2 regions of the Stenotrophomonas sp. AB1(2024) genome follow, and region 1 is predicted to be linked to the other one. Evidence: riboswitches for the same ligand, from Rfam matches in the RefSeq annotation. Region 1 holds a riboswitch; the other holds the start of a gene.

Region 1 (15,903 bases):
TTGCTGGGCCCGAACGGCTTCCACCGCCAGTTCCGTGGCGAGGCCAACGCCGGTGCACCGATGCAGGCTTCAGTGCGCGGCGACGGCGACCAGCTGCTCCTGCAGCTGCGGAACACCACATCCAGCGTGCAGGCGATCACCGTGCGCGGCGGCGCTTACCCAGGCCACATGCCGGAACGTGAGCTGCAGCTGGCGCCGGGGCAGGCGCTGGACCTTCGCTGGAATGCCGGCGCAACCGCCAACTGGTATGACCTGGAGGTCCGCCAGCCCGGTGTGATGCAGCGGCTGGCCGGCCGCATCGAAGACGGCCGGCCGGGCAGCACCGACCCGGCACTGGGCACCGAGGCGATGCGCTTCCTGCTCGACTGAGGGATTACGCGCCGCCCTTGGCGGCGCGTTCGATCAGTTTCCAGCCATTGCCGGATGGATCGCGGAAGCCGGCATCCACCGTGCCATAGCGTGCCACCGGCTCCTGCATGAACTCCACGCCGGCCGCGCTCAGGCGTTCGTAGGTCGCCTTGCAGTCGGCCACGGTCAGCACCAGCGGCGGCATCGCCCCTTTGGCCACCAGGGCATTGAGCGCCTGCGCAGTGGCAGCGTCGTGTACCGGCGGGCCGGGCCGGAACAGGCCCAGCTGGAAGCCGGGCTGGTCGGGGTGCTGCACGGTGAGCCAGCGGTAATCGCCGTTACCGGCATCGGTGTGCACCACAAAGCCCAGCTTGCCGACGTAGAACGCGAGTGCTTCATCCTGGTCGCGCACGTACAGGCCGACCGTTTCAATACCCTGGTTCATGGGACCTCCGTTGTTGATGGCTCCTTTTTACCGGTCCCGCCGCCCAGCCGCTTCTCCGAAACTGAGGTCTTGAGATCGGGCCGGCTGGCCGCGCGCGCGATGCACTCCGGCGCCTGTGCGGCCGTGCCAACGGCGAGGCTGGCGCGCAGCTGGCCCGGGCTCTGCCCGGTAATGTCGCGGAAGATCCGCCCGAACGTACCCAGGCTGCTCCAGCCGGTCTGCAGCGCGATGTCGGTGATCGGCAGGTCGGTGTCGCGGCACAGCGCCACCGCGCGTTCGATGCGCCGGGTAAGCAGGTAGCGGTGCGGCGGCAGCCCGAAGGCCTGGCGGAACTGGCGGGCGAAGTAGGCCTCCGACACCGCGCTGACCTGGGCCAGCCGTGCGACCGGCCACGCTTCGTGCGGGGCGCGGTCCATATGGTCCTTGGCCCGCAGCAGCCGGCGCAGCAGTTCAGGGGTCTGGTTCATCCGCGCAAGCCTAGCGCGGTTTCAGTGCAGCCCCTGCATGGCCTGCCGCCGACCACGCGCGCAGGCCCATCACGGCCAGGCCGACGAACACCAGGTACAGCCCGGCGGTGACATCCAGCGACTTGGCCAGGTACATGCCCACGTAGACCACGTCCACCACGATCCACAGCCACCACGTGGCCACATGGCGGCGTGCCTGCCACCACTGCGCCACCAGGCTCAGCGCGGCCAGCATCGCATCCAGCCACGGCAGCGCGGCATCGGTCCAGCTGTGCATGGCCGCGCCCAACGCCACGCCGAACACGATGCCCACGCCCAGGTCGCGCAGCAGCCGCCGGCGCGGCAGCGGCACGATCACGATCGCGCCGTCCTGTTCGGCATGGCGGTGCCAGCTCAGCCAGCCGTACAGCAGGAAGGCCCCGAAGGCGACCTGCAGCAGGGTGTCCGAATACAGCCGCGCTTCGATGAACACCACCGCATACAGGCCCACCGCGAGCAGGCCCACCGGCCAGGCCAGCATGCGCCGTTGCGCCATCAGCCATACACCAAGCAGGCTGGCGGCAACGGCGGTCCATTCGAGCAGGGTCGCACTCACAGCCCGAAGGTGACCGACAGGCGTGCCTGGCGCGGTGCGCCGGCGAACAGGTAGTAGTCGCCGTAGCTGCTGCCGGTGTCACGCCAGTAGAAGCGGTCGAACACGTTGTCCACCGACAGGGTCCAGGTCACCGGGTGTTCGCCCAGTGCATGCTGGAAGCGCACGCCCGCATCGAATACCGAATACGACGGTGCCTTGACGCTGCCATCCACCGTGGCCGCGTTGGACGAGGCATAGCGCCAGCCACCGCTCACGGACAGCCCGGAAACGAACGGCAGGGCGTAATCCACATGCACCGCAGCGCGCACCTTGGGCACGTTGACCAGCTGCTGGCCATCGTAGAACGCGGTGCCGGCATCGCGGGCGCGCGCCTGCAGCAGGCTGGCGCTGGCGGTCAGCGCCAGCCGGTCGGTGACCTGGCCATTGGCGGTCAGCTCCAGCCCGGTGTGGGCCTGGGTGCCTTCCTGCACGAAGGTGAAGCCGGCATCGCTGTCGTCCGGCTTGGCGTACTGGAACGGCTGGGTGGTGCGGAACACTGCCGCGCCCAGCATCAGGCCATCGGTGGCGGCGTATTTGACGCCCAGCTCGCGCTGGCGCGATTGCAGGGCCGGCAGGAAGGTGCTGCCGTTGGAGGTCCAGAACGGCGCTTCCTGGCCCAGCGACAGGCCTTCCACGTAACTGGCGTAGACGTTGATCTGGTCGGTGGCCTGCCACACCAGCGCGGTCTGCGGCAGGAACCGCGACAGGCGGTTGTGCCGCTCGGGAGTGCCGCGCTTGTCGTAGGCGCGCTCATCAAGGCGCACGTAACGGCCGCCGGCCAGCCACTGCCAGTCATCGCCGAAATGCATGCGGTCCAGTGCGAACACCGCGCGCTGCCAGCTGTCCAGCCGGCGTGCGGACGGACCCGGCTGCAGCGGCGAGGGATCGAACACGGGGACCTGTGCGTCGGCGATGTTGGCGGTGCCCACGTACTCGTTGACGTTCTGGCGCTTGTCCACGGTGCGGTGGAATGCACTCAGGCCGACCGACAGTTCGTGTTCGACCGCGCCGGTGGACAAGCGGCCGCGCAGCTCGCCGCGCGCCTCATCGTTGCGGCGGGTGTCGTCGGGGCTGCGGTAATCGTAGATGTCGTAGTCGCCGTTGGGCGCGAAGTAGTTGCCCGGCACGCTGCCATCGGCGCAGCCGGCGGCGTAATAGCAACCGTAGGCGAAGGCGACGTTGTCCTGGATCACCGAGCGGCTGTGGCCCACCGACACGCGCGACTGCCAGGCAGGGCTGAAGTCGTAGGTATGCAGCGCGGTGAGGTTGGTGCTGCCGATGCCCACCGGCTGCTGCCACGGCTGGTGGCCAAGCATGCGGCTGCGGTCCACGCCGCGCGGCAGTTCGCTGCCGCCCAGCAGCTGGTAACCGGACGCCGAGCGCTGCGCGCTGGTCTGGTAGTTGGCATCCACTTCCAGCTTGCCGTGTTCGCCGATCAGCCAGTCGGCGGCCAGTGAATAGAAGTTGCGCCGCCCATCGGCATGTTCGATGTAGGAGGACGTGTCATCCCACGCGGCGTTGAAGCGCAGCCCGAAGCGCGGGGTGAGCCAGCCGCCGACGTCGACCGCCGCGTAGCGCGAGCCTTCCGAATCGGTGGCCAGGGTGAGGTTGCGGACATCGGCCGGGCGCTTGCCGACATAGTTGATGATCCCGCCCGGCGCCAGCACGCCGGCGGCAAGACCCGCTTCGCCCTTGAGGATTTCCACCTGCTGCACGTTCTCCAGCGCCAGCCGCTGTTCGCCGGCGATGGACAACCCGTTGAAGCGGTAGCCGGTAGCCGGGTCCAGCGCGAAGCCGCGGATGGCGATGTTCTGGTAATAGCCCACCGGGGCGTAGCTGTCGCCCAGGGAGGCGTCATGCCGGGCCAGCTCGGACAGGGTGCGCACCTGCAGGCGGTCCAGGAACGCGCTGTCGAGCACGTTGACCGAGGCCGGGGTGTTCTTCCAGTCGGCGCTGCCGAAACTGCTCGACGATGCCAGCGGCGCGGCGGGTTTGCGCGCCTGCACGCGGATGCCGGCCAGGTCGGTGGGCGAACGCTCGCCTGCCGCCGTACCGGCTTCACTGGCGTAAAGCGGCAGGGCGGCGCAGAGGGCGGCGGTCAACAGCGTGAGGCGGTAGCAGCGGTTCATTCGATTCGTCATCAGCCAAAGGAGACGAAGCGACGGCGCGCACGCGCACCGGCCTGGAAGGACGGTGCGCTCGCTGCTCCAAGCTCCCTACGCCGGTGCAAACCGGATCAGGTTCCAAGGGACTCTCTCAGCCTGGCAACGCCAGGCACCCCCGCTTCAGCGGTCATTTTCACACCAATTGCCCGCCGTGGCGACCCCGCCGGTTCAGGCAGCGGCGTGCAGGACATCCAGCAGGGCCCGGCCCGGGCGGCTGGCGAACCAGTCTGCGTGGCCCAGCAGGAAGGTATGCCAGGCCACGTCGGCATTCGCCGGGGAGCCGGTAACCCCTTGGAAGTACTCGATTTCCGACAGCGCAAAGTCCAGGTGCACGATGGGCAGCAGGTCGGCCAGCAGGTGCACCTGGGCGGCCGACAGCGCGCGCACCTGGCGGTAGCCGGCCAGCAGCGCCAGCGCGATACCGGCATGCGCCACCGGGCCGGCACTGCCGCCCTCCAGCCACGCGATGGCGTTGCGTTCGATCGCGGTGGCCAGGTCGAACAGCGCGCTGGTCGGCGAGGCCAGGCCGAAATCGAAGATGGTGCTGATCGTCGCCTCCGGGCCCTGCCCCTGCCAGAGCAGGTTGGAGCTGTGCCAGTCGTTGTGGCCCCACAGCACCGGTTCGGCGGCCAGCCGGTCGACCAGTGCCACGTGCCAGGGCAGCACCGTGCGTTGCAGGTCGTGTTCCCAGTGCTGCCTGGACAGGTAGGTGGCCAGCCCCGGGCGGCCAGCCAGGTCGCGCTTCAGCAGCGCCACGGGATCGTGGGCACGGATCAGGTCATCGCGGGCCACCAGCAGGTGCGTGCTGCGCTGGGGGGCGTGGTAACCGGCCGCCGCCAGATGCACGCGGGCCAGCATGGCGCCTGCCGCGCGCGCCTGCGCGGTATCGCCCAGCGGTGTCCATGACGGGCTGTCGCGGTACAGGTCATGGCCGTCGCCTTCGGCGTGCAGTTCATAGGTCCAGCTGCCGTGCTCGATCGCGCTGGCACCGTCATGGGCGTGCAGCACCTTCACCACCGGCAACCCGGCAGCGGCAAGATGCGCGATGAAGCGATGTTCTTCGGCCAGCATATCGGCCGTGCGCACGCTGCAATGGTGGCGCTTGACGAAACAACGCCGTGGCCCGCACTGCACCAGTGCGGCCGCTGAAAACGGCCGCGGGCTGTGCCACAGCGCGCGGCAGTCTCCATCAAGCGCCGGGTAGTGCCCGCGCAGCCAGGCCAGTTCGGTGTCGCTGATCGCCGGCCAGTCCGCGGCGATGTCGTCGTTGTCCAGGCCCTGCACGCGGTGATCGGTATGCGTCATGCAAACAGCATGTTCAGGAAAAAGGGTTGTGTTTTATGTAATCGAACAGGTCCGCATCCTTGTCCAGACCCAGCTTGAGCATCGCGTCGCCCTTCTGCCGGCTGATGGTGCTCACGCTTTTGTGCAGCTTGGCAGCGATTTCCTTGACGATCAGGCCGCTGCCAAGCAGGCGCAGCACTTCCACCTCGCGCGGAGACAAGCTCCGTGCGCGGTCGTTGCTCATGCCCTGCGTTCCGATCTTGTCGATGCGGTTCTTGAGCGTGCGGCTCACGTAAGGCTGGCCGCGGTACACCGTCTGGATGGCGACCGGCAGCTCCTCCATCGAAGAGGTCTTGTCGACCAACCCCAGCACGCCGGTTCCGACCACCATGCGCAGGATCGCCAGGTTGTTGGAGACGCTCAACATGAGTACCGGCAGGTCCGGATAGTGACGGCGGACCTGCCCGATCATGGCAAAACCGTCAGGCTGCGCGCTGCCGGGCATGGAGTAATCGGTGACGAGTACGTCGCATTTTTCCTTCTTCAAAGCGGCCAGAAGCTCATCCACGCTGCTGGCTTCGGCCACCACGTGGCCCACGCCACTGGATTCAATCACGGATTTGGTGCCGATCCGGACCACGGGGTGGTCGTCGGCGATGATTATGCGCAAGCTCATGGAATAGTATTGCCGGTAAGGCAGCGGCCCCTCGGGGCACGTCGCGGTGGGCGGATCACTCCTGGGAGAACAGACAGCATGCGTACCTCGGTTGTCCGCTGGCTGGCCGTGCTGGGCCTGGTGATCGCGCTGGGCGCCGCCGCCATTGCGGCACCTGCGCCTGCACCGTCGCTCTCACCGCGCCAGGCTGAATGGATCGATCGGAACCCTACCATCTTACTGGGCCTGTACGACAGCGGCTGGCCACCATTTGAATTCATGCAGAACGGTCGGCCGGACGGACTGGGCTACGACTATCTGGTGCTGTTGACCCGCCAGCTTGGGGTGCGTGTGAAGGTCCGGGTGTATCGCGATTGGGCCGACGTGCTGGATGCGGCATGCCGGGGTGAGGTCGACGTGGTGATGAACATCACCCTGACCCCGGATCGGACCCGCTGCATGGTCTACACCGGATCCTATGCCGATGCGCCGTTGGCGCTGGTGGGCCGGATCGGCGATACACGGACCTCGACCGACCCTGACCTGGCCGGACTGCGGGTGGTGACCGAGCAGGAATTCCTCACCAGCACCCAGGTGCGGGCACGCTTTCCCGCCGCCCGGCAGGTGACGGCGGCCAACACCCGCGCAGCGCTGTCGATGGTGGCCCAGGGCAAGGCCGATGTGTACATCGGCAACGCGCACGTTGCCAGCACCCTGATCCGCCAGCAGGACATCGACGGTATTGCCCTGCTTCGGCCCAGCGACCTGCCGCCCGAGCGCCTCCACTTTGGCGTGCCCAATGCACGCCAGCCGCTGGCAGAAGCGCTCGACAGCGCGCTTTCCACGGTGACCGCCGCGCAGCGTGAGGCGCTGTACAAGCGCTGGCTGCCGCCGTTGCAGTGGTCGGCGCAGTCACGCCTGATCCTGGGCGAAGCCGAACGCCGGGTGCTGGCCACGCCGCTGCGCATGGGGTATGCGCCGGCCGGGGCGCCGCTGTCGTTCATCGATGCGGCTGGAGAACCCAGCGGCGTGGCGGGCGACTACCTGCGCCAGCTGCGGATGGTCGGCGCGCAGTTGAACCGGGTGCCGGCGCACGACTGGTTCGAGGTGCGCGAGCAGATGCGCCGTGGCGATGTCGATGTGGTGATGGGCATGCCCAATGATGCGCATTACCTTGGCGATGACTGGGTGTTCAGCCAGCCGTTCATCAGCGTGCCCAACGTCATCGTCACCCCGAACAACAGCCGTTCGGTGCTGGGCCTGGGCGACCTGGACGGGCGCAGCATCCTGCTTTCCGACCCCGAGCGCCTGCGCGGCTACATCCTGCAGTACGCACCCAAGGCGCGGATCGTGCCGGCACGCGGCGTGGAGCAGGCGTTGTCGCGCTTGGCCAATGGCGACGCCGATGCGTACGTGGGCAACCTGGCCATGGTCGACCGCGTGGTGCGCGAGCTGTACCCGGCCACGCTGCACGTGGCCGCGCCGGCCGGGTTCAGCGACCAGCTGTCGCTGGCGGTCAAGCGCCAGTACGCGCCGCTGGCCACCACCTTCGACCGCGTGTTGACCAACCTCACCCCGCGCGAGCATACCGCCATCCGTGGCGACTGGCTGCTGGCCGAATATCGCACCGGGCTGGACTGGCGTTCGGTCGCGCGTTGGGCGGTGCCGTTGTCGCTGGTGCTGCTCACCGGCATCGTTGTTCATGGCTGGGGCTATTGGCGGCTGCGCCGCGAGGTCGGCATGCGGCGGCGGCTGGAACAGCGCCTGGTGGAGGTGACCGACAATCTGCCGGCGATCGTCTACCAGGCCCGCCGCGACAGCGACGGACGGGTCACGTTCCCGTACATCACCGGCGACCTGCAGTCGATGTTCGGGGTCAGTACCGCCGAGGTGGTCGCCGACGAAATGCGCCTTGTCGACCAGATCGATCCGCGCGACCGCGAGGCGGTCAACCGTGCATTGACCGAGGCCGCACGTGATTTTTCCGCGCTGGACATGGAGTTCCGCACCAGCCCGCATGGTGTGATTCGCTGGGTGCGCACACGCGCGCTGCCCTATGCGGCCGCCGACGGGGCGGTGCTGTGGAGCGGCTACTGGGTGGATGTTACCGAAGCGCGCGCGCAGGCCGATGCATTGGCCGCCGCCAAATTCGATGCTGAACGCGCCACCGCGGCAAAATCCAACTTCCTGGCGACCATGAGCCACGAGATCCGCACGCCGATGAGCGGCGTGCTGGGCATGGTGGAAGCGCTGTCGCACACCGGACTGGATGGCGAACAGCGGCGCATCATCGCGGTCATCGAAGACTCGGCGCAGATGCTGCGCCAGATCCTGGATGACATTCTCGATTACTCCCGCATTGAAGCCGGTGCACTGCCGCTGGAGCCGCAGCCGGTCGTGCTGCGCACGCTCCTCGACAACGTGCAGCAGCTGCTGTCGCCGCAGGCGTCCAGCAAGGGCCTGTCGCTCAGCCTGGAGGTCGATCCGGCGGTGGCGCCGCAGCACCTGGTCGATGGCATGCGCCTGCGCCAGATCGTATTCAACCTGCTCAGCAATGCCATCAAGTTCACCAACCAGGGGTCGGTCGGGATTGCGTTGCGTGTGGACCGCGATGACGAGCAGGCGCAGGCGCTGCGGCTGACCGTGACCGACACGGGCATCGGCATTTCACCCGAGCAGCGCGAGCGGCTGTTCAAGCCGTTTGCCCAGGCCGACGTCGCGATCACCCGTCATTACGGTGGCACAGGACTGGGGTTGAGCATCTGCCAGCGACTGGTGGGATTGATGCGCGGCCGGCTGGAGATGCACAGCGTGCCTGGTGAGGGCACGCGCGTGGACGTGTTGTTGAGCTTGCCACTGGTGCCGGGTGAGGAAACCGTGCGCGACGAACAGCGCCCTGGCGGCGAGGTGGAGCCGCTGCCGCCGGGCCAGGCGCGGCGGCGCGTGCTGGTGGTGGAAGACCACCCGACCAACCAGGCGCTGATGCGCTGGCGGCTGCAGCAGCTCGGCCTGCAGCATGAGCTGGCGGTGGACGGCGAAGCGGCGCTGGCGTTGCTGGACGCGACCAGCTTCGATCTGATCATCACCGATTGCCGCATGCCGGTGATGGACGGCTACACGCTTACCCGCCGCATCCGCGAGCGCGAACGCGGCAGCGGCCAGCGCATGCCGGTGCTGGCGCTCACCGCCAGCGCGCTGGCCGAAGACGTGCAGCGCTGCCGCGAGGCCGGCATGGATGATCTGCTGGCCAAGCCGGTGGCCCTGGCCACGCTGCGCCAGGCGCTGCGCCGGTGGTTGCCCACGGATGACGCCAACGAGCGGCTCGCCCGCGATGGCACGCCGCCGGTGGAACCGGCGGCCCCCGCCGCCGCCCCCACGCGTGCGGCCATCGTGCGCCGCTTCGGCTCCGAACACGTGGCCGCCGTGCTGATCGACAGCATGCGCCAGGCCACCACCGACGACCTGCAGCGTGGGCTGGAAGCACGCCAGCAGGGCGACAGCAACACGGTGGTGGAAGTCCTGCACCGCATCGTCGGCGGGCTGGGTACGCTGGGTGCCGAGGCATTGGCCATGCAGGCACGCGCCCTGATGCAGCGGATTCCCGAGCAGGGCGTGGCCGCGAGTACCGAGGAGATCCGCGCGTTCGAAGATGCGTTGCAGGTGTATCTGGTCAGCCTGGACGAATGATTACCGCGGTTGCTCCTTACATCGCGGGGTAGTTCGGCCCGCCGCCGCCCTGCGGGGTCACCCACACGATGTTCTGGGTGGGATCCTTGATGTCGCAGGTCTTGCAGTGCACGCAGTTCTGCGCGTTGATCTGCAGCTGCCCGTGGCCTTCGCTGCCGACGAATTCGTACACCCCGGCCGGGCAGTAGCGCGCTTCCGGCCCGGCGTACTCGGCCAGGTTGACCCGCACCGGCACGCTGGCGTCCTTCAGCGTCAGGTGCGAGGGCTGGTCTTCCTCGTGGTTGGTGCTGCTCAGGAACACCGAGCTGAGCCGGTCGAAGGTGAGCACGTTGTCCGGCTTGGGGTACACGATCTTGGTGTGCTGCGACGCCGGTTCCAGGCACTCGTGGTCGGCCTTGCTGTGGCGCAGCGTCCACGGCGGGTTGCGGATGCCCAGCCTGGGCAGCAGCCACTGCTCGATGCCGGTCATCAGCGTGGCGACGCTGCGGCCCTTCTTGAACCACTGCTTGAAGTTCTTGGACTGCTTCAGTTCGTCGTGCAGCCAACTGCTGTCGAAGGCGGCCGGGTAGGCGCTCAGCTCATCGCGCTGGCGGCCGGCGGCCAGTGCGTCGAAGGCGGCATCGGCGGCCAGCATGCCGGTCTTGATCGCCGCGTGGCTGCCCTTGATGCGGCTGGCGTTGAGGTAGCCGGCTTCGCAGCCGACCAGCGCGCCGCCCGGGAACACGGTTTTGGGCAGCGACAACAGGCCACCGGCGGTGATCGCGCGCGCGCCGTAGGCGATGCGCTTGCCGCCTTCCAGGTGCCCGCGGATCGCCGGATGGGTCTTGAAGCGCTGGAACTCTTCGAACGGGCTCATCCACGGGTTGCGGTAGTCCAGCCCCACCACGAAACCGACCGCGACCTTGCCGCCGTCGGCGTGGTACAGGAACGAGCCACCGTAGGTGTCGCTGTCCAGCGGCCAGCCGGCGGTGTGCACGACCAGGCCCGGCTCGTGCTTGGCCGGGTCGATCTGCCACAGCTCCTTGATGCCGATCCCGTAGGCCTGTGGGTCCTTGCCGGCATCGAGCTGGTAGCGGGCGATCAGCTGGCGGCCGAGGTGGCCGCGCGAGCCTTCGGCGAAGATCGTGTACCTGGCATGCAGTTCCATGCCGCGTTCGAAGTTGGGGCCGTGCGAACCATCCTTGCGGATGCCCATGTCGCCGGTGGCCACGCCCATCACCGCGCCGTTCTCGTCGTACAGCACTTCGGCGGCGGCAAAGCCGGGGAAGATCGCCACTTCCAGCGCCTCGGCCTGCTGCGCCAGCCAGCGGGTGACCTCGCCCAGGCTGATGATGTAGTTGCCTTCGTTGTGGAAGCACTCCGGCAGCAGCACATGCGGGGTGCTGCGCGCGCTGTCGGGGCTGAGGAACAGGAATTCGTCGCGGGTGACCTTCTGCTTCAGCGGCGCGCCGCGTTCGGCCCAGTCCGGGAACAGTTCGGTCAGCGCACGGGTATCCATGATCGCGCCGGACAGGATGTGGGCGCCGGGCTCGGAGCCCTTTTCCAGCACGCACACCGACAGTTCGCGGCCGGCCTCGATGGCGCGCTGGCGCAGGCGGATCGCGGTGGCCAGGCCGGCCGGGCCGGCGCCGACGATCACCACATCGAACTCCATGGCTTCACGCGGGGGCAGGGCAGTGGTCTCTTCGCTCATGGTGATGCGTAACTCGTGGGTAGTGCCGTCCCGGCCGGAGCCGGCGGCGGTTGCCTGGGAATCGCGCGCGACGTGTCACTGCGCAACTGCTGGATCAGTGCATCAGGGTACCGGCACGCGCCGTTTCCGCCTAGATCGACGACGTTGGTCACCATATGCTGCATCGCATCAATCCAGCCCGAGCGGCCATCGTACGGGTAGCGCTGACACCGCATGGGCCGGCCAATGGCTGGCACTACCGGTTTCCGGCAGATCAAGGAAGGGTAACGCCCGGGTTTCCGGCAGGATCCAGAAACCGTAGCGCCGGCCGTTGGCCGGCCCACGCACCGCCCCCGTCAGCCAGTGGCCCCAAACGCTGCGTGATACTCAACCTCCGCATCCGGCCACTCCCCGCGCAACAACCGCGCCTGGAAATACGCCGCCGGCACCCCGGCCAGCCGCAGCCGCGGTTCGGCCTGGAACCCGAACCGGCCGTAGTAACCCGGATCGCCCAGCAGCACGCAACCGGCGGCACCCAGCGCGTCCAGCGCCTCCATCGCGGCCCGCATCAACGCACTGCCCACGCCTTCACCCTGCCGCCCCGGCGCCACTGAAATCGGCCCCAGCCCATACCAGCCCTGGCTGCCATCACTGAGTTCCACCGGCGACAACGCCACATGCCCCACGATGCCGTCGGCGTCCACCGCTACCAGCGACACCGCCAACGCACCGGCATTGCGCAGCGCATCGACGATGTACTGCTCGGTGTGGCTGCTGTACGGCGCATCGGCGAACGCGTTGCGGGTGAGGGCATGGATGGCGTCGGCGTCGCCGGGACGTTCGCTGCGGATCTGCATGTGCGGTGACCTGTGTGGCGGTAGGCCGCCATTGTACGGGCGTGCTGCGGCGTGCCTTGGCCGGTTCCGGGCCAGGCATCACAATGGGGGTCCTGTTACTGCCCGCGACGTCGCCGCCCATGGCCCTCAATCCGTACGATCTGTTCGATGTCCGCTCGCTGCTTACTGAAGAGGAACGCGCGGTGCAGGCCACGGTGGCGCGCTTCACCGACGAACGCGTGCTGCCGATCATCGGCGATGCGTTCGACCAGGGCCGGTTTCCGGATGAACTGATCCCGGAAATCGCGTCGCTGGGCCTGCTCGGCTCCAGCCTGCCCGAACAGTACGGTGGCGGCGGCCTCAACGCGGTCAGCTATGGGCTGATCTGCCAGGAACTGGAACGCGGCGATTCGGGCCTGCGCAGCTTCGTCTCGGTGCAGAGCTCGCTGTGCATGTACCCGATCTTCGCCTACGGCAGCGAGGAGCAGCGCCTGCGCTGGCTGCCGGACATGGCCGCCGGCCGCGTGATCGGCTGCTTCGGCCTGACCGAAGCCCACGGCGGTTCGGACCCGGCCGCGATGAAGACGCGCGCGGTCCGCGAGGGCGGCGATTGGGTCATCAACGGCAGCAAGATGTGGATCACCAGCGGCCCGGTGGCCGATATCGCCATCGTCTGGGCGCATACCGAAGACGGCATCCAGGGCTTCGTGCTGGAGAAGGGCATGCCCGGCTTCACCACCCAGGAAATCAAGCACAAGATGAGCCTGCGCGCCTCGCTGACCGGTGCGCTGTTCTTCGACAACGTGCGCGTGCCCGAGCGCAACCGGCTGCCCAACGTGCAGGGCCTGAAGGGTCCGCTGGGCTGCCTCAACCAGGCCCGCTACGGGATCAGCTGGGGCCCGATCGGCGCGGCGGTGGCCTGCCTGGACGAAGCGCTGAACTACACCAAGGAACGCGTGCTGTTCGGGCGCCCGGTGGCGGCCACCCAGAGCGCGCAGATCAAGCTGGCCGACATGGCCCGGCGCATCACCACCGCACAGCTGCTGTCGCTGCAGCTGGGGCGGTTGAAGGATACCGGCCAGCTGCAGCCGCAGCAGGTGAGCCTGGCCAAGTGGAACAACTGCCGCATGGCGATCGACATCGCCCGCGAGTGCCGCGACCTGCTCGGCGGCGCTGGGATCACCACCGAACACGTGGCGATCCGGCATGCGTTGAACCTGGAATCGGTGATCACCTATGAGGGGACCGAGACCGTGCACCAGTTGGTGATCGGGCGGGAGTTGACCGGAATAAATGCATTTTGACGGAATGCCGTCCGGTAGCGCCGGCCGTTGGCCGGCTGCTTTTCGATCCGGGGCCATGAACGCGTGATGGGTGGCTTCGGAATCGGGATCAATCAACCCAGTTACGCGCCGCCGGCAAATCCATTCTGCCGCCACGCTTCAAACATCACCACCGCGACGGTGTTGGACAGGTTGAGGCTGCGGTTGTCCGGTTGCATCGGCAGGCGCAGACGGTGGCCGTGCGGCAACGCATCGAGCACGTCCTGCGGCAGGCCGCGGGTTTCCGGGCCGAACAGGAACGCATCGCCGTCTTCGAACTGCGGGGTGTCATAGCGCACGCTGCCGCGGGTACTCAGGGCGAACAGGCGCTTGGGTGCGATGGCCTGGAGGGCGGTATCCAGGTCCGGATGCACCTGCAGGCGCGCGTATTCGTGGTAATCCAGGCCGGCGCGCTTGAGCTGCTTGTCGCTCAGGTCGAAACCGAGCGGCTCGATCAGGTGCAGTCGCGCGCCGGTATTGGCGCAGAGCCGGATCACATTGCCGGTATTCGGGGGAATTTCCGGCTGGAACAACACAACATGGAACGTAGGGGCAGCGGTCATTCGCGCAGTGTAGCGGCGTCCAATGACGGTAGGTACCGCTTTACGGACGGACCAGCACCGACGCGGCTTCCAGGGCCAGGGCCTGCAGATCGTTCGGCGACGGGCGCACCTGCAGGGCCGGCAGGTTGATGATCACGTCGCGGGCGATCGTGCCGGCGGCCGAGGCCAGGGCACCCACGTAATCGGTGCTGCGGTCGTTCTGCTCGGCAGCCAGCGCTTCGCGCTGTTCGGCGGTCGGGCGGACTTCGACGGCAGCCAGGGTGGTGACGCGCTGGCTGTTGGCCAGTTCGGCACGGTATTCGGCGATCTGGCCGGCGGTCGGGCGCACTTCCACCAGTGCCAGGGTCGGGATGCTGCTGGTGCGCTCGACTTCGGCCTGGGCCAGCTGGTCGGCGGAGGGGCGGACCTGCACGGTCGGCAGGGTGGTGATGGCGGCAGCGGCATGCACGTTCGAAACAAACGCGGAGCCGGCAACGAGGGCGATGGCGATTGCGATGGTCTTGGTGTTCATGACGGGGCCTGTTTAGTGTTGTTGAGCGGTGGTGTGGTAGTAAGGTAGTACACCGAATCTGGGGATGCAAGAGAAATTTTCAGATTCCGTGTTGCGTTCAGCGATCAGTCAGCTTTTGTTTGATCGCTTCCTTTCCGCACTTGGGTATATGCAGGCACCGTGCCAACTTTTAGTTGTTGATTTTCAAGGGATTTGTAGCGGTTTCGGAGTGTCCGCTGTCCGGACACCTGTCCGATCCGGCTGTGCGCGACTGTCCGGACGGGGGTTCAGGTAGCCGCTGATGGGCTCAGCGCGGTGCAGGGGTTGCCCGGAAAGTTCCCCTACATGGGCAATGACTGTTGGCCGATGCCCTTTCCCGGAGTCCCGGGCTAGCATCGCGCTTCACTTTCATGACCAAGGAAACGGAATGACCGTCCAACTTCGACCGCGTGCCGCGCTGCTGGCTGTTGCGCTCTCCGCCGCATTGGGCAGCCTTGCCCCGGCGCCGGTGATGGCCAAGCTGGCCCAGGTGGCCAAAGTCGACATTCCGTTTGAAGAATTCACCCTGCCCAACGGCCTGCGCGTGGTGGTGCACACCGACCGCAAGGCGCCGATCGTGGCGGTGAACATCTGGTACCACGTGGGCAGCAAGGACGAACCCGCTGGCCGTACCGGCTTTGCGCACCTGTTCGAACACCTGATGTTCCAGGGCAGCGAGAACCACGCCGGCGAATACTTCGAACCCTTCAAGCAGGTGGGTGTCACCGGCCAGAACGGCACCACCAACACCGACCGCACGAACTACTTCGAGAACGTGCCCACCACCGCCCTGGACATGGCGCTGTGGATGGAGTCGGACCGCATGGGCCACCTGCTGGGCGCGATCGACCAGGCTGCGCTCGACGAACAGCGCGGCGTGGTGCAGAACGAGAAGCGCCAGGGCGAGAACCAGCCCTATGGCCAGGTGTGGGACAAGCTCACCCGTTCCATGTACCCCGAAGGCCATCCGTATCACCACAGCGTGATCGGATCGATGAACGACCTCAATGCCGCATCGCTGGAGGACGTCAAGAACTGGTTCCGCACCTGGTACGGCCCCAACAACGCCGTGCTGGTGTTGGCCGGCGATATCGACGTGGCCACCGCCAAAGAGAAGGTCGCCCGTTACTTCGGCGATATCCCGGCCGGCCCGAGCATGGCCCAACCCAAGGTGGACGTGGCCAAGCGCGAAACGTCCACGCGCGAAACCATGACCGACAAAGTGCCGCAGGCGCGCATCTACCGCGTCTGGAACGTCGCCCAGACCGGCACCACCGACCTGGACCAGCTGCAGCT
Region 2 (15,903 bases), 580 kb from region 1:
GGGAGCTGGGGTCATGGAATGGCCTTGCTGTGGTTCATGTGACGATAGGGTGGTTCGGGTCGGTCAGGAAGTGCGCAGCCGCGCATCGAAGCGCAGCCGCACGTAATCGGCGCTCCACTGGCCATGCTTATCACGCTGGGTCGGTGCCAGCAGCGCCACGGTGTCGTCGAGCACGCGTTGACGCTGGGTGGCATCCAGCCCGACCAGGAACGGCGGGGCGAAGGTGCGCAGCCAGCCCTGCATGCCGGTGGGCAGCACGGTGGGACGCGCCAGGCATTCGATATGGCGCACCTGGAAGCCATGCGCGCGCAGGCGTTCTGCGTACGCGTCGGCGCTGGGGAAGTACCACGGGAATGCCGGCACCGCATGGCCGTTGCTGCACAGCGCGGCCTGCAGGGCGCTGGTGATGGTGGCGACGTTGCCCTGGCCGCCCATCTCTGCGACGAAACGGCCGCCCGGACGCAGGGCACGGCGCACGCCGTCGATCACCTTGTCCGGCTCGCGCATCCAGTGCAGGGCGGCATTGCTGAATACCGCATCGAATCGGCGCTCGAAGGTCAGCGCGTGCGCATCCATCAGCTGCGCATCGATGCCACGAGCGCGGGCGCCGCCGATCAGCTCGGGCGAGCTGTCCACGCCGGTCACGTGCGCACCGCTGAGCGCCAGGTCGAAGCTCAGCACGCCATCGCCACAGCCCAGGTCGAGGATCCGCTCGCCGCGCTGCGGGTCGAGCAGGCGCGCCACCGCGCCGCCGAGCACCGGCACGAAGCCGGCGTCGATGGCGTAGTCCTGGGCATTCCAGTGCTGGGATGCGTCGGCGGTGTAGGGGCTGTCGAAGGCACTCATGGTTGCTTCCTCAGGCGGCGGCGGTGGCCGCAGGTTGTCCGGCGCCGGCCTGGCGCTGGCGCAGCAGGCGGTTGGCCACGTCCAGCCAGGCCAGGGCCGAGGCTTCGATGATGTCGCGGCTGGTACCGGTACCTTCGTACTCCGCGCCGTCATGGCGCACGCTCAGGTTGGCCTCGCCGCGCGCGTCGGCGCCAATGCCCACGCTGTGCACGTGGTAGCTGTCCAGCATCAGCTGCACGCCGGTGGCGGCAGCCAGCGCGCCGAACAGCGCGTCCACCGGGCCATCGCCCTGCGCGGTTTCGGCCACGCGGTTGCCATCCGGGTCGGACAGCTCGACCAGCGCGTTGGCGCGGCTGCCCACGTCGCTGATGGTCATCGAGGCCAGGCGGTAGCCGTTCTGGGTGGAGCTGCCCTGCATCAATACCTGCAGGTCGGCATCGGTCACCACGCGCTGTTGCTCGCACAGGGCCTTGAACTGTTCGAACACCAGTTTCAGCTCTTCTTCCTCCAGCCAGAAGCCCAGCGCACGCAGGCGCGCCTCGACCGCAGCGCGGCCGCTGTGGCGGCCCAGCACCATCTGCGAGTTTTCCCAGCCTACGTCTTCCGGGCGCATGATTTCGTAGGTGCCGCGATGGCGCAGCATGCCGTGCTGGTGGATGCCCGACTCGTGCGCGAACGCATTGGCGCCCACGATCGCCTTGTTGCGCTGGACCGGCATGCCGACCAGGCGCTGCAGCAGCTGCGAGGTGGAGACGATGCGCGGGGTGTTGATCCGGGTGTCTTCCTCGTAGAAGGCATTGCGCACCTTCAACACCATCGCCAGCTCTTCCAGCGAACAGTTGCCGGCGCGCTCACCGATGCCGTTGATGGTGCACTCCACCTGGCGCGCGCCGCCTTCGATGGCGGCCAGCGAATTGGCCACGGCCAGGCCCAGGTCGTTGTGGCAGTGGGCGCTGAAGATGATGCGGTCGCTGTCGGGCACCCCGGCGATGACCCGCTGGAACATGCCGCGGATCTCTTCGGGGGTGGTGAAGCCGACCGTATCGGGCAGGTTGATGGTGGTGGCACCGGCGGCCACGGCCACGCGCGCCACTTCGATCAGGAAGTCTTCTTCGGTGCGGGTGGCATCTTCAGCCGAGAACTCCACATCGTCGATGTAGCTGCGTGCCAGGCTTACGTGCTTGTGCACCGATTCCAGTACCTGCTCGCGGCTCATGCGCAGCTTGTGCTCGCGGTGCAGCGGGCTGGTCGACAGGAACAGGTGCAGGCGCGCATTGGCGGCCGATTCCAGGGCCTTGGCCGAGGTTTCGATATCGGCGGCCAGGCAGCGCGACAGCACCGCCAGGGTCGGGCGGCGGACCTCACGGCCGATCATCGCCATGGCGTCGCGGTCGGACTGCGAGCTGGCCGGGAAGCCGGTCTCGATGACGTCCACGCCCAGCTCATCGAGCGCGCGGGCCATCACCAGCTTCTGCTGCGGGCTCATGCTGCAGCCGGGCGATTGCTCGCCGTCGCGCAGGGTGGTATCGAAAATTCGAATTCGGGGGGAGTTGGGCGTGGTCACCAGGAGGTCTCCTCGACGGCAAGGTCGGATGGCAAGGCAGGGGAAGGAAGGACTAGGGAATTCGGGGGTGGTGCGAGCACGGTTGGTAGCGGTGGCCGTGTCCGCTCGCTGGCGCGGCGGCGCGGTTTGCGCGGCGGGCGCGGGCGGATGTCGGAAAGCAGCTGGGCCAGCACCATCGCGTCGATGTTGCCGCCGGAGACCACCGCGCACTTGCGCTTGCCGGCCACGCGGCGGCCGGCGGCCAGCGCCAGCGCACCGGCGCCCTCGGCAATGATGTGTTCTTCCAGCGCCAGCCGGACCAGGGTTTCGCGCAGCTCGGCTTCGCGCACGATCACCACGTCATCCAGCAGCGCACTGCACAGGCGGCGGGTCAGGGTGCCGGGAATCTTTACTTTCACGCCGTCGGCCAGGGTGGCGACCGGCGCGATTTCGCGTACATCGCCGCGGATCGCGCGGGCCATGGAATCCACGCCCTCGACCTGTGCGCCGACGATGCGCACGCCCTGCGATTTCAGCGCCAACGCGACACCGGAAGCCAATCCGCCGCCGCCGATCGGCACGATCACCACGTCCGGTGCGTGCGCGGCCAGTTCGATGCCCAGCGTGCCCTGGCCGGCGATCACGTCCGGATCGTCGAATGCGGACAGGAAGCGGTAGCCGTGCTGGTCGGCCAGGGCGCGCGCGAACGCGTACGCCTCGTCATAGCTGTTGCCGTGCTGGCGCACGGTGGCGCCCCAGTGAGCGACCCCGGCGATCTTGGTGGCCGGGGCCCCGTGCGGCATCACGGTGATGGCCGGGATGTCCAGCCGGTAGGCCGACCACGCCACGCCCTGGGCGTGGTTGCCGGCCGAGGCGCAGATCACCGGCCGGTCATCGCCGCGTTCGCGCCCGGCCAGCAGCGCGTTCAATGCACCGCGCACCTTGTACGACCCGGTGCGCTGCAGGTTTTCCAGCTTCAGCCACGTACCGAACCGCTCCGCATAATGCAGCGGCGTAGGCGGCAGGAACCGGCGCAGCCGCGCCTGCGCGGCCAGCACATCGGCGACGCTTACGTCGCCCACCTCCGATTCCTGCGGCGCACGGCTAGCCGGCATGACCACCCCGGTGCCTGCGGCGGCCATGGTGTAGAGCCACGCCGCGCCCCATGACCAGCGGGCGCCTGTGCGATGAACGCATCGCCATGCGCGCGGAACCCGCCGCAGGGACGGAACGTGATTCACGCGTGGCTGCGCGGACCAACAGGCCCTCCGGAAGAAGACCCCTCCGTACCGGCACCGGAACCACGGCACGGGCGTTCATACAGTGACTCCACTACCCGATTCCAGCGCACTGATCCGCACCGAAACACAGTCATAGATCTTCTCGATCTGCCGGCACAGCGTCTCCGGCGGACGGTTGCTGTCCACCACCAGCTGCAGGTGCCAGCGACCGTCATCGGCCGCATTGGGCGCACCGACGATCGCGCGTGGCGCAAAGCCACGGCGTTCGGCCATGCCGATCACGCGCAGCAGCGCGCCTTCGGCGGGAACCAGCACCAGGTCAAGCCGGTATTGCATGGGGGAACTCCTGGGGCTGATGGGCGGGGTTGCTTTCCAGCATGGTGCTGTTGGCGTTGTTGGGCGGCACCAGCGGCCACACGTTGGCGCGCGCGTCGATGGCCACGTGCAGCAGGGCCGGGCCAGGTTCGGCCAGCAGCGCGGCCAGGCCGCCTTCGACATCGTCGCGGGCGTCGATGCGGGTGGCCGGAATGCCGAACACCTTGGCCAATGCAGCGAAGTCCGGGTTGTCGGACAGGTCGATCTCGCTGTAACGCTCGGCGAAGAACAGTTCCTGCCACTGGCGGACCATGCCCAGCGAACTGTTGTCCAGCAGCACGATCTTCACCGGCAGGCGGCAGCGGGCGATGGTGGCCAGCTCCTGCACGTTCATCATGAAGCTGCCGTCGCCGGAGACCAGCACCACGGTGCGGTCCGGGCAGGCGAACTGCGCGCCCATCGCCGCCGGCAGGCCGAAGCCCATGGTGCCCAGCGCGCCGCTGGTCAGGTGGTTGCGCGGATGGTTGAAGCGGCAGTGCTGGGCCACCCACATCTGGTGCTGGCCGACATCGCAGGCAATGATCGCGTCGGCCGGGGCCACTTCGCTCAACCGCTTCAGCAGCGCCGGGGCGTAGATGTGCGCGCCCGGTGCGTCGTAGCGGGCGGCGAACCGCTCGCGGTGCCCGGCGCAGCGCTTTCGCCATGCATCCTGCGATGCGGGCGTGTGGGTCAGTGCGGAAGTCAGCGCACGCAGCGCGGTGCCGACGTTGCCCGGCACCGCCACATCGGCGGTACGCAGCTTGGAGATCTCATACGCATCGGCGTCGATATGGATGACCCGGGCGAACGGCGCGAACTCGTTCAACTTGCCGGTGGCGCGGTCGTCGAAGCGTGCGCCGACCACCACCAGCAGGTCGCTTTCCTGCACGGCCATGTTGGCCGCGCGGGTGCCGTGCATGCCCAGCATGCCCAGGTAGTGCGGGTGCTGCGCCGGCAGCGCACCCAGCCCGCGCAGAGTCAGCACGGTGGGTATGGCGGTGGCGTCGACGAAGGCGCGGAAGTCCTCCACCGCATCGCCCAGGGCCACGCCGCCGCCAGCGTAGATCACCGGCTTTTCGGCAGTCTGGATCGCGGCAATGGCCTGAGCCAGCGCGGCATCGCTCGGCGCCGCCGGCGGGTTGACCGTTTCCGGCACGTGCGCCGGCAGGTGGCTGGCGTCGGCAACCTGCACATCCTTGGGCAGGTCGATCAGCACCGGGCCGGGGCGGCCTTCGCGCGCGATCCGGAACGCTTCGCGGACCACCCGGGGCAGGTCGTCGACCGAGCGCACCAGCCAGCTGTGCTTGACGATCGGCAGGGTCAGCCCGAACACGTCCAGTTCCTGGAACGCGTCGGTGCCCAGCAGCGGGGTGGCGACCTGGCCGGTGATGCAGACCATGGGCACCGAATCCAGCATCGCATCGGCGATGCCGGTGACCAGGTTGGACGCGCCCGGGCCGGAGGTGGCCACGCACACGCCAACCCGGCCGCTGGCGCGGGCATAGCCGTTGGCGGCCAGGGCGGCGCCCTGTTCGTGGCGCACCAGGATGTGCTTGAGCCCCGAATCCACCAGGGCGTCGTAGAAGGGCATGATGGTGCCGCCCGGATAGCCGAACAGCGTATCGACGCCCTCGGCTTCCAGGGCCTGCGTCAACCAGCGTGCGCCGTTGCGGGGCGCGGTGCTGTGTGCGGAGGTGTTCATGCGGTGACCTTTGCGAAAGCGGTGGGGGAGCCGCGCGGTTACGCGGCTTGACTTTGCAACCAGACCATCTTGGCGCGCAGTTCCTTGCCTACCTTCTCGATCGGGTGTTCCAGGTCGGCCTGCTTGAACTTGTTGTAGTTCGGCAGGCCCGCTTCGTATTCGGCCACCCAGTTCTTGGTGAACGTACCGTCCTGGATGTCGGCCAGCACTGCCTTCATGCGTTCCTTGGTGCCGGCGTCGATCACCCGCGGGCCACTCACGTAATCGCCGTACTGCGCGGTTTCGGAGATGAATTCCAGCATGCGGGTGATGCCGCCTTCATAGAACAGGTCCACGATCAGCTTCAGTTCGTGCAGTACTTCGTAATAGGCGATTTCCGGCTGGTAGCCGGCTTCCACCAGCGTCTCGAACCCGGCCTGGACCAGCGCCGAGGCGCCACCGCACAGCACGGCCTGCTCGCCGAACAGATCGGTTTCGGTTTCTTCCTTGAAGGTGGTCTGGATCAGGTTGGCGCGGGCGCCGCCCAGGCCGGCCGCATAGGCCAGCGCGTATTCGGCGGCCTTGCCGCTGCGGTCCTGGTAGACCGCCCAGATGCACGGCACGCCACGGCCGATTTCGTATTCGCGGCGGACCAGCGCGCCCGGGCCCTTGGGCGCGACCAGCACCACGTCCAGGTCATCGCGCGGGGCGATCATGTTGAAGTGCACGTTCAGGCCGTGGGCAAACAACAGCACCGCGCCCTGTTTCATGTTCGGCGCCAGCACGTCTTCGTAGAGTTTCTTCTGCACCATGTCCGGGGTCAGCACCGCGACCAGGTCCGCCTCCTTCACTGCTTCGGCCGGTGCCTTCACGGTGAAGCCATCGGCCTGGGCCTTGACCTCGGTCGGGCCGCCCGGGCGCAGGCCGATGACCACATCGAAACCGGATTCACGCAGGTTGAGGGCGTGGGCGCGGCCCTGGCTGCCGTAGCCGACAACAGCGATCTTGATCTGGGGCAGGTCGTTGGTGCTCATGGGGGAGGTCCTTTGGAGGAAGAATTGGAGGGTTCTGAAACGAAAAAACCCGCACCAGGGTGGGTGCGGGTTTTGATGGATACCTGGCAGTTCTGCTTACACGCCGGTCCGTCCCGCACCTGTTGGTTGGGTAATAAGTACGAGGACAAGAAGCGAACGGATGGAGGCCGCGCCGGGATCGGCGTGCTCGATGGATTCGCGAATGGGTGTGTGGCGCTGCAACATGTGATCGAGAAAACCACAGCGGTTTTGTCGCTGTCAACCGTGTTGCCACAATTTCCAACGGTTTCGGCTGTATCCAGCGCAAAGCCCCGCCACGTAACGATGGTTGCGACTGAAATCGTTCTGGTGAACGCCAATTCAAGTTTTGAAGCGCAGTTTCTGCGCGGATCGGACTGTCGCGGATGACCCCCGTGCATGACCATTGTCGGATGTGCGCAGCAGGCCGCAGCGGCGACCATCGAGCGCTTGCCATCCCTCCAGGAACCGCTCCCCGTGCCCCGACCCTTTGCCCGTGCCGTACTTGCCACTGCGCTGCTGTGTGCGCTGCCGCTGCTCTCCTCCGCTGCCGACCGGGTCACCGGCCATGGCTTTGCCACCCGCTCGGAGGTGATCGCCCCGCACGCGATGGCCGCCACCTCGCAGCCGCTGGCCACCCAGATCGCGCTGGATGTGATGAAGGGCGGCGGCTCGGCGGTGGACGCGGCCATTGCCGCCAACGCCGCGCTGGGGCTGATGGAGCCCACCGGCAACGGCATGGGTGGGGACCTGTTCGCGATCGTATGGGACCCCAAGACGCAGAAGCTGTACGGCTACAACGGCTCGGGCCGTTCGCCGAAGTCGCTGACCCTGGCCGAGTTCCAGCGCCGTGGGCTGAAGGACATCCCGGCCACCGGTCCGCTGCCGGTGTCGGTGCCGGGCGCGGTGGATGGTTGGTTCGCGCTGCACGACCGGTTCGGGCGCAAGCCGATGGCCGACAACCTGGCGCCGGCGATCCGCTACGCGCGCGAGGGCCACCCGGTGGCTGAAGTAATCGCCTACTACTGGGACCGTTCGGTGCCCAAGCTGTCGCAGTACCCCGGCTTCAAGGAGCAGTTCACGATCAACGGGCATGCCCCGCGCAAGGGCGAGCTGTGGAAGAACCCGAACCTGGCCAACACCCTGGAGCAGATCGCCCAGGGCGGCCGCGATGCGTTCTACAAGGGCGACATCGCGCGCACCATCGGGACGTACTTCAAGGCCAATGGCGGCTACCTGAGCTACGAGGACATGGCCAGCCACCACGGCGAATGGGTGGAGCCGGTGAGCAGCAACTACCGTGGTTATGACGTGTGGGAGCTGCCGCCGAACAGCCAGGGCATCGCGGCGCTGCAGATCCTGAACGTGCTGGAGGGATACGATTTCTCGAAGATTCCCTTCGGCTCACCGGAACATGTGCACCTGTTCGTGGAGGCCAAGAAACTGGCCTTCGCCGACCGTGCGCGCTTCTACACCGACCCGGCGTTCCAGCCGGCGCCAGTGGCCAGGCTGGTGTCGAAGGAATACGCGGCCGAGCGCCGCAAGCTGATCTCGATGGACAAGGCGCTGCGTGAAGTGCAGCCGGGCACGCCGAAGCAGCTGGAAGAGGGCGACACGATCTACATGACCGTGGCCGACGCCGACGGCATGATGGTGTCGCTGATCCAGTCCAACTACCGCGGCATGGGCAGTGGCATGGCGCCGCCGGGGCTGGGATTCATCCTGCAGGATCGCGGAGAGATGTTCGTGCTGCGCAAGGATCATCCCAACGGCTACGCGCCGGGCAAGCGTCCGTTCCAGACCATCATTCCAGGTTTCGTGACCAAGGATGGCAAGCCGTGGATGAGCTTTGGCGTGATGGGGGGCGCGATGCAGCCGCAGGGCCACGCGCAGATCGTGATGAACCTGGTGGACTTTGGCATGAACCTGCAGGAAGCCGGCGATGCGCCGCGCATCCAGCATGAAGGCTCGACCGAGCCGACCGGCCAGGCCACGGCGATGAGCGACGGCGGCGAAGTGAACCTGGAAACCGGCTACCCGTACGAGACGGTGCGCGCGCTGATGCGCAAGGGCCACCGCGTAACGTTCGCCGACGGCCCGTATGGCGGCTACCAGGCGATCATGCGCGACCCGGAAACCGGCGTGTATTACGGCGCCTCGGAAAGCCGCAAGGATGGACAAGCGGCAGGGTACTAACGGTCCCCGCCTGCACGGCTGCTCATGATTGCAATCTTACGTAGAGCCGGGCTCTGCCCGGCTGCTTCATGCATTTGGGCGAACAGCCGGTGGTTCTCGCATGCCCTGAGCTGGGCCGGCGTGTCCCGGAGCGTGGCTGGCCGACGGCCGCCCTGCACGGATGAACTGAAACACTGCTCTTGAGCGCTACGTATCCGCCCGCGACGCCTCATCGCGCGTCTCTTCCTGCGCGGCAATCTCGCGCTCGATCCACGCATCCATCATCTGCCGCGCGCGTCTGGCGCGCCGGTGCTGCAACTGGTACTCCAGGTCCAGCACGCGGTACAGCGACCACATCACCGCCAGCATCAGCAGGGCGAAGGGGAGGGCGGCGATGGTGATCATGCCCTGCAGCGCATCCAGCCCGCCCGCCAGCAGCAGCACGGCGGCGATCAGCGCGATCGCCACGCCCCAGGTGATCCGCCGCGACAAGGGCGGGTCGCCGGCTTCGTCGGTGGACATGCTGGCCAGTACCAGCACCGCCGAATCGGCGGAGGTCACGAAGAAGATCACCAGCAGCACCAATGCGATCACCGACAGCACGGTGGGCATGGGCAGGCTGTCGAACATGGTGAACAGCACGGTCTCGTAGCCGGTGCCCAGCGCCTGCACCAGGTCGACATGGCCGAAGATCTGCGACCACAGCGCGGTGCCGCCGAATACCGAGAACCAGAGGAAGCCCAGCACGCTGGGCGCGATCACCACGCCGAGTACGAACTCGCGGATGCTGCGCCCGCGCGACACGCGTGCGATGAACGAACCCACGAACGGCGCCCAGGCGATCCACCACGCCCAGTAGAAGATCGTCCAGTCGGCCACCCAGGTGCTGCCGGAGAACGGCGACATGCGCAGGCTCATGGTCACCAGCTGGTTGAGGTAGGAGCCAATGGTGGTGGTGAACGTATCGAAGATGAAGGCGGTGGGGCCCAGCACCAGGACCAGTGCCAGCAGCACTGCGGCCAGCCCAAGGTTGAAGTTGGACAGCCACTTGATGCCACGGTGCACGCCGCTGGCGGTGGAGGCCATGTACAGCACGAACGCCACCGCGATGATGGTCAGCTGCAGCGGCGCGCCGGCGTGGATGCCGAACACGCGCTGCAGCCCGGCGGCGATCTGGATGGTGCCGAAACCGAGCGTGGTCGCCACGCCGATCGCGGTGGCCACCACCGCCGCCACGTTGACAACCGTACCGATCCAGCCACGGTGGTGCACGCCGATCAGCGGTTGCAGCAGGTCGCTGATCAGCCCGCGGCCATTGCGGTTGAACTGGAACCAGGCCATCGCCAGCCCGATCAGCGCATAGATCGCCCACGGGTGCAGGCCCCAGTGGAAGAACGCATAGCGCATCGAGGCGCGGGCCGCTTCCATGCTCTGCGGGGGCAGGCCTTCGGGTGGGGTGACGAAGTGCGAGACCGGTTCGGCCGCGCCCCAGAACACCAACCCGATGCCCATGCCGGCGGCAAACAGCATCGACATCCAGCTGGCATTGGAGAAATCCGGTTCGGCGTCTTCGCCGCCGATCCGCAGCGAGCCGAGCCGGCCGAATGCCAGGTACAGCAGGAACGAAAGCGTGATGAACACCACCAGCAGGTACAGCCAGCCGGCGCTGCGGATGATGTGCACCAGGCCGCCGCGCACTACCTCGTTGAACGGGTCCGGGGCGATGCCGGCGGCCAGCACCAGCAGCACCACCAGCGCGATGGAAAGTCGAAATACCATGCGCGGCAGTGTAGCCAAGGCAGCATGACCGGGCTGTTCACATTTCCCGTGCCGGTCGCCACCGGCTGCACAAACCGGGCGCAGCTGTGGTCTAATCCGCCCCGAAGCGGGGGTACCGCGGCCATGTGGCCACGGTTGAGACAGTCCCTTCGAACCTGATCCGGTTGATACCGGCGTAGGGAAGCTTCGCAACAGCCGATGCACCGCGCCGCCCAGCCCCCGCCTGGAAACCGCGCGCCGTGCGCCTGCCGTGCGCCGCCGCTTCGTCCCTTGCCGTGCGAACCCTCGCACCGATAACCCAGGACGATGCCCGATGAACGCACACCCTTCCGCCCTGCAGCAACAGGCCCAGCAGCTGTCTGAATCGGTCACGCGACCCATTCCCGGCTCGCGCAGGATCCATGTGCAGGGCTCACGCAGCGACCTGCAGGTGCCGATGCGCGAAATCGCGCTGACCCGCACGCCCACCCTGTTCGGCGGCGAAGAGAACGCGCCGGTGACCGTGTATGACACCTCCGGCCCGTACACCGATCCGGATGCCCGCATCGATCTGTCCACCGGCTTGCCGGCGCTGCGCGCGGGCTGGGTGGCCGAACGGGGCGACACCGAGCTGCTGGACCGGCTCAGCTCGGCCTTCGGGCGGTCGCGCGAAACCGACACACGCCTGGATGCGGTGCGCTTCCCTTCGCGCCTGCAGCCGCGCCGCGCCGTGGCCGGCGCCAACGTCACCCAGATGCACTACGCGCGGCGCGGCATCATCACCCCCGAAATGGAATTCGTGGCGATCCGTGAGAACCAGCGCATCGAGGCGATCGGCGACAAGGCGCTGCTGATGCAGCACCCGGGCCAATCGTTCGGCGCCTCCATCCAGGCCTCGATCACGCCGGAGTTCGTGCGCGAAGAGATCGCCCGCGGGCGCGCGGTGCTGCCCAACAACATCAACCATCCTGAAAGCGAGCCGATGATCATCGGCCGCAACTTCCTGACCAAGATCAACGCCAACATCGGCAACAGCGCAGTGTCTTCGGGCATCGCCGAGGAAGTGGAAAAGCTGGTATGGGCGATCCGCTGGGGCGGCGATACGGTGATGGACCTGTCCACCGGCAAGCACATCCACGAAACGCGGGAATGGATCCTGCGCAACTCGCCGGTGGCGATCGGTACGGTGCCGATCTACCAGGCGTTGGAAAAGGTCGATGGCCGCGCCGAAGAACTCAGCTGGGAAATCTTCCGCGACACCCTCATCGAGCAGGCCGAGCAGGGCGTGGACTATTTCACCATCCATGCCGGCGTGCTGCTGCGCCACGTGCCACTCACCGCACGCCGGGTTACCGGCATCGTCTCGCGCGGCGGTTCGATCATGGCCAAGTGGTGCCTGGCCCACCACCGCGAGAATTTCCTCTATACGCACTTCGAGGATATCTGCGAGATCATGAAGGCCTACGACGTGACCTTCTCGCTGGGTGACGGCCTGCGCCCAGGTTGCATCGCCGATGCCAACGATGCCGCGCAGTTCGGCGAACTGGAAGCGTTGGGCGAGCTCACGAAGATCGCCTGGAAGCATGACGTGCAGACCATGATCGAAGGCCCCGGCCACGTGCCGATGCAGCTGATCAAGGAGAACATGGACAAGCAGCTGCGCGAATGCGGCGAGGCGCCGTTCTATACGCTGGGGCCGCTCACCACCGACATCGCGCCGGGCTACGACCACATCACCAGTGCCATCGGTGCAGCCATGATCGGCTGGTACGGCACCGCCATGCTCTGCTACGTGACGCCCAAGGAGCACCTGGGCCTGCCCAACCGCCAGGACGTGCGTGACGGCATCATGGCCTACCGCATCGCCGCCCATGCTGCCGACCTGGCCAAGGGCCATCCGGGCGCGCAGGTACGCGACAACGCGCTGAGCAAGGCGCGCTTCGAGTTCCGCTGGGAAGACCAGTTCCACCTGGGCCTGGATCCGGAGAAGGCCCGCGAATTCCACGACGAGACCCTGCCCAAGGACGCGCACAAGCTGGCCCACTTCTGTTCGATGTGCGGGCCGCACTTCTGCTCGATGAAGATCACCCAGGACGTGCGTGACTACGCGGCCGGGCAGGGCCTGGACGAGCAGGAGGCGCTGGCGGTGGGCATGGCCGAGAAGTCGACCGAGTTCCGCGCGCAGGGTGCCCAGGTGTACCGGCAGGAATAAGCAGGGGAGGGGCAGCATGGCCATCATGCTGCCTCGGCACCGCAGCCGGTAAGCTTCGGCCCACCGACACAGGGGCGAGGACCACGACGATGGCGATAGCACGCACCACCCGATGGCTGGCCATCGCCCGCCGGCATCCCTCGGCCTGGCTGCTGGGCGTGCAGTTGCTGGGCGTGCTGCTGTACCCGGCCATGGACGAGTCCGGGGCGAGCCGCGCGCTGTTCGGCGCCTTCGGCATCGCGGTGCTGGGCCTGGCGTTGTGGGTGGTGCGACGCAGTCCGCTGGGGATGTGGCTGGCGCTGCTGCTGGCCATCCCCTCGGTGGTGTTCTCCGTTTCGGGGGCGCTGCTGGGGCGACCGGCGCTGGTCACCACCGCGCAGCTGCTCGAATGCCTGCTGTACTTCTACACTGCCGGCAGCCTGATCGCGTACATGCTGCAGGACCATAAGGTGACCCGCGACGAACTATTCGCCGCAGGCGCTACCTTCACACTGCTGGCCTGGGCATTCGCGTTTGCTTTCGCGGTGTGCCAGTACTGGTATCCGGGCAGTTTCGTGGCCACCAGCGAGAGCGAATTGCGCACCTGGATGGAGCTGCTTTATCTCAGCTTCAGCTTGTTGTCGGGGGTGGGGTTGAGCGACGTGGTACCGGTGCACCCGCAGGCACGCGCACTGGTGATGCTGGCACAGTTTGCAGGCGTGATGTACGTAGCGTTGGTGGTGTCGCGTCTGGTCGGGCTGACCATGATCCGTAACGCGCGAAACTGAATAGACGATAAAATATTACTGAATCGCAGATAAAAAAATCGCGCCAGAGGGCGCGAATGTTGAAGCGATTTATGTGGATTCGTCGGCGAGAGAGGCCTGATGTCCTCTGCGCGCATAGGCGCAGTTAACCGGCATAGGCTAGTATTCGCGCGCTTCAGTGTTTTTGCCCTTTGCGCTGATGCCTTGTGCGGAATCTGGCGGTTCGTTCGATCGGTGGTTGATTCGATGAATGCTGCGTTCCTGTTGTTCAGTTGTTTGTGCGTAGCACCGGAATGATCAACCTGGATAGTGAGACACCCGCTGCCGACCGCTTCCGGATCGGCGATTGCACCATCACGCTGTCGTCGCGTGAGGTGGTGGTGGAGGGCGCGCGCCTTCCGCGCCGGCTCACGCCCAAGGCGTTGGGCGTGCTCAGGGTGCTCATGCGTGTTCCCGGTGCGGTGGTGACCCGCGAGGAACTGTTCGCCGAGGTCTGGCCCGATACGTTGCCTACCAACGACGTGCTGACCCAGGCCATCACCCAGTTGCGCAAGGTGTTCTCGCGCGATGACGAGGCGGGGACGGCCTACATCGAGACCATCGCCAAGTCCGGGTATCGATTGCTGCAGCCGGTGACGGCGCTGGTCGAGCCTGTGGCCGATGCCGACCCGGCCCCGAATGAGAATGAACGCCACGCGCTGGCCGCGGAATCTGCCGTTGCCAGCCCCGTGCCGCGTCCGCGCAGCCACTGGCGGCGCACACGGCGCCATGTGTTCCTGGCCATCGGGCTGGCCATGGCCGTTGCACTGCTGGTGCTCACCGCGCTGCTGCTGCAGCGCCCAGCGCAGGAGCACGGTGGCAGTGGCGTGCTGGAAGATGGCAGCCGCGTGGTCGGCAGCCCGCAGCGTCCGTATCGTTTGATCACCGCCACGGCGGGCTTCGAAACCTACCCGACCGTATCGCCGGATGGCTCGCAGGTCGCCTATGAGGCCGATGACGCCGTGGGCGGCGGTAGCGCAATCAAGGTGCAGACCTCCGGCAATGCACCGGCGCGCCTGCTTGCCGACACGCCTTCGGGTCATTCCGACCGCTTCCCCAACTGGTCGCCGAACGGGCGCGATATCGCGTTTGCGCGATTCGGGCCGGACGCCAGCTGTGAGGTGCTGATCGCCAGCGCCACGGGCGGCGCGATCCGCCACGTGACGCGCTGCGACGGCACCGAGCTGCTCAGTTTCGACTGGACGCCCAACGGGCGCGGGCTGGTGTTCGGCTCGTTGTCCGGTCGCCATGCCCATCGCGGCATCCGCGTGCTGGACATCGCCAGCGGCGCCTGGGCCTCGATCGACTACCCGATGGCCGATGACAGTTTCGACTACGCGCCGCGTTTTTCGCCGGACAGCCGCTGGATCGTGTTCGTGCGCAACCCGCAGATCGGCGACCTGTGGCGGATGCCAGCCGGCGGCGGCGTGCCCGAACAGCTCACCAACGATTCGGCGGAGATCCGTGGCTGGGCCTGGCGCGGCGACAGCCGGCACATCGTGTTCGGGCGCCGGGTGGACAGCGAAGCGCGCTTGTACGAACTGGATACCCAGACGCGTACGTTGCGCGACGTTGGGCTGGACGATGCCCAGTCTCCGGCGCTGTCGCGCAGCAACAACATGCTGGCCTTCGTGCACCGCAAGGCGCAGTTCGGGTTGTTCCGGGTCCCGGTGAAGGACGGGCGCCCGGGTACGCCAGAACGCCTGTTCCCCTCCAACGGCCGCGATGGCCAGCCGATGCTGGCCCCGGATGGCCGGCAACTGGTGTTCACCTCCGATCGTTCGGGCAACTACGGCCTGTGGTGGGCCGACCTGTCCCGCCCCGAGTCGCTGCGCCCGGTGGACGGCCTGCGCCCGGAAACCCGCCAATCCGCCGACTGGTCCCCGGACAGCACGCGCCTGCTGGTGTCCGGCCGCGATGCGCAGGCGCGACCGGTGATTTACGAGGTTTCGCCGCGCGATGAACAGATCGTGGCGCTGCCGGTACCAGTGGCGCAGCCGCTGCAGGCGCTGTATGCCGGCGATAACGACCACGTGCTGGTGGTGGAACGCGACGAGGACGAGCGCATGCGCCTGTTGCTGTTCGATCGCCGCGCTGCGCCGTGGAAACTGCTTGGCCACGTGGACGGGGTATCGCAGGCGCGCCTGGATGCGGCCAACCAGCGCGTGCTGTTCACCCGTCTGGCGGCAGGGGGGCTGTGGTCGGCCGATCTGCAGCTGACGCCGGCCAGCATCCAGCAGGTCAGCGAGGATCGGC

The links. Region 1 has a riboswitch for thiamine pyrophosphate ahead of WIX41_RS09995 (TonB-dependent siderophore receptor). Riboswitches for the same ligand answer to the same signal wherever they lie in the genome.
Region 2: it holds a riboswitch for thiamine pyrophosphate, as region 1 does, so the genes downstream of both, thiC (phosphomethylpyrimidine synthase ThiC) here and WIX41_RS09995 (TonB-dependent siderophore receptor) in region 1, are expected to answer to the same signal.

Annotation. Positions count from the first base shown of each region.
Region 1 covers NZ_JBBHKO020000001.1:2,179,667-2,195,569, forward strand. The annotation lists gene WIX41_RS09975 (phosphocholine-specific phospholipase C) at 1-369, shown strand, start outside; gene WIX41_RS09980 (VOC family protein) at 374-793, opposite strand; gene WIX41_RS09985 (helix-turn-helix transcriptional regulator) at 790-1,260, opposite strand; gene pnuC (nicotinamide riboside transporter PnuC) at 1,271-1,843, opposite strand; gene WIX41_RS09995 (TonB-dependent siderophore receptor) at 1,852-4,023, opposite strand; TPP riboswitch at 4,091-4,186, opposite strand; gene WIX41_RS10000 (phosphotransferase enzyme family protein) at 4,228-5,364, opposite strand; gene WIX41_RS10005 (response regulator) at 5,378-6,019, opposite strand; gene WIX41_RS10010 (ATP-binding protein) at 6,098-9,685, shown strand; gene WIX41_RS10015 (electron transfer flavoprotein-ubiquinone oxidoreductase) at 9,702-11,378, opposite strand; gene WIX41_RS10020 (GNAT family N-acetyltransferase) at 11,714-12,214, opposite strand; gene WIX41_RS10025 (acyl-CoA dehydrogenase family protein) at 12,334-13,497, shown strand; gene trmL (tRNA (uridine(34)/cytosine(34)/5-carboxymethylaminomethyluridine(34)-2'-O)-methyltransferase TrmL) at 13,599-14,078, opposite strand; gene WIX41_RS10035 (hypothetical protein) at 14,119-14,589, opposite strand; gene WIX41_RS10040 (M16 family metallopeptidase) at 14,996-15,903, shown strand, end outside.
Region 2 covers NZ_JBBHKO020000001.1:2,759,536-2,775,438, forward strand. The annotation lists gene leuC (3-isopropylmalate dehydratase large subunit) at 1-15, opposite strand, end outside; gene WIX41_RS12500 (methyltransferase domain-containing protein) at 64-846, opposite strand; gene WIX41_RS12505 (2-isopropylmalate synthase) at 857-2,410, opposite strand; gene WIX41_RS12510 (threonine dehydratase) at 2,407-3,504, opposite strand; gene WIX41_RS12515 (ACT domain-containing protein) at 3,706-3,966, opposite strand; gene ilvG (acetolactate synthase 2 catalytic subunit) at 3,950-5,686, opposite strand; gene ilvC (ketol-acid reductoisomerase) at 5,725-6,789, opposite strand; gene WIX41_RS12530 (hypothetical protein) at 6,775-7,107, shown strand; gene ggt (gamma-glutamyltransferase) at 7,195-8,913, shown strand; gene WIX41_RS12540 (BCCT family transporter) at 9,100-10,671, opposite strand; TPP riboswitch at 10,770-10,871, shown strand; gene thiC (phosphomethylpyrimidine synthase ThiC) at 10,985-12,862, shown strand; gene WIX41_RS12550 (ion channel) at 12,952-13,629, shown strand; gene WIX41_RS12555 (winged helix-turn-helix domain-containing protein) at 13,902-15,903, shown strand, end outside.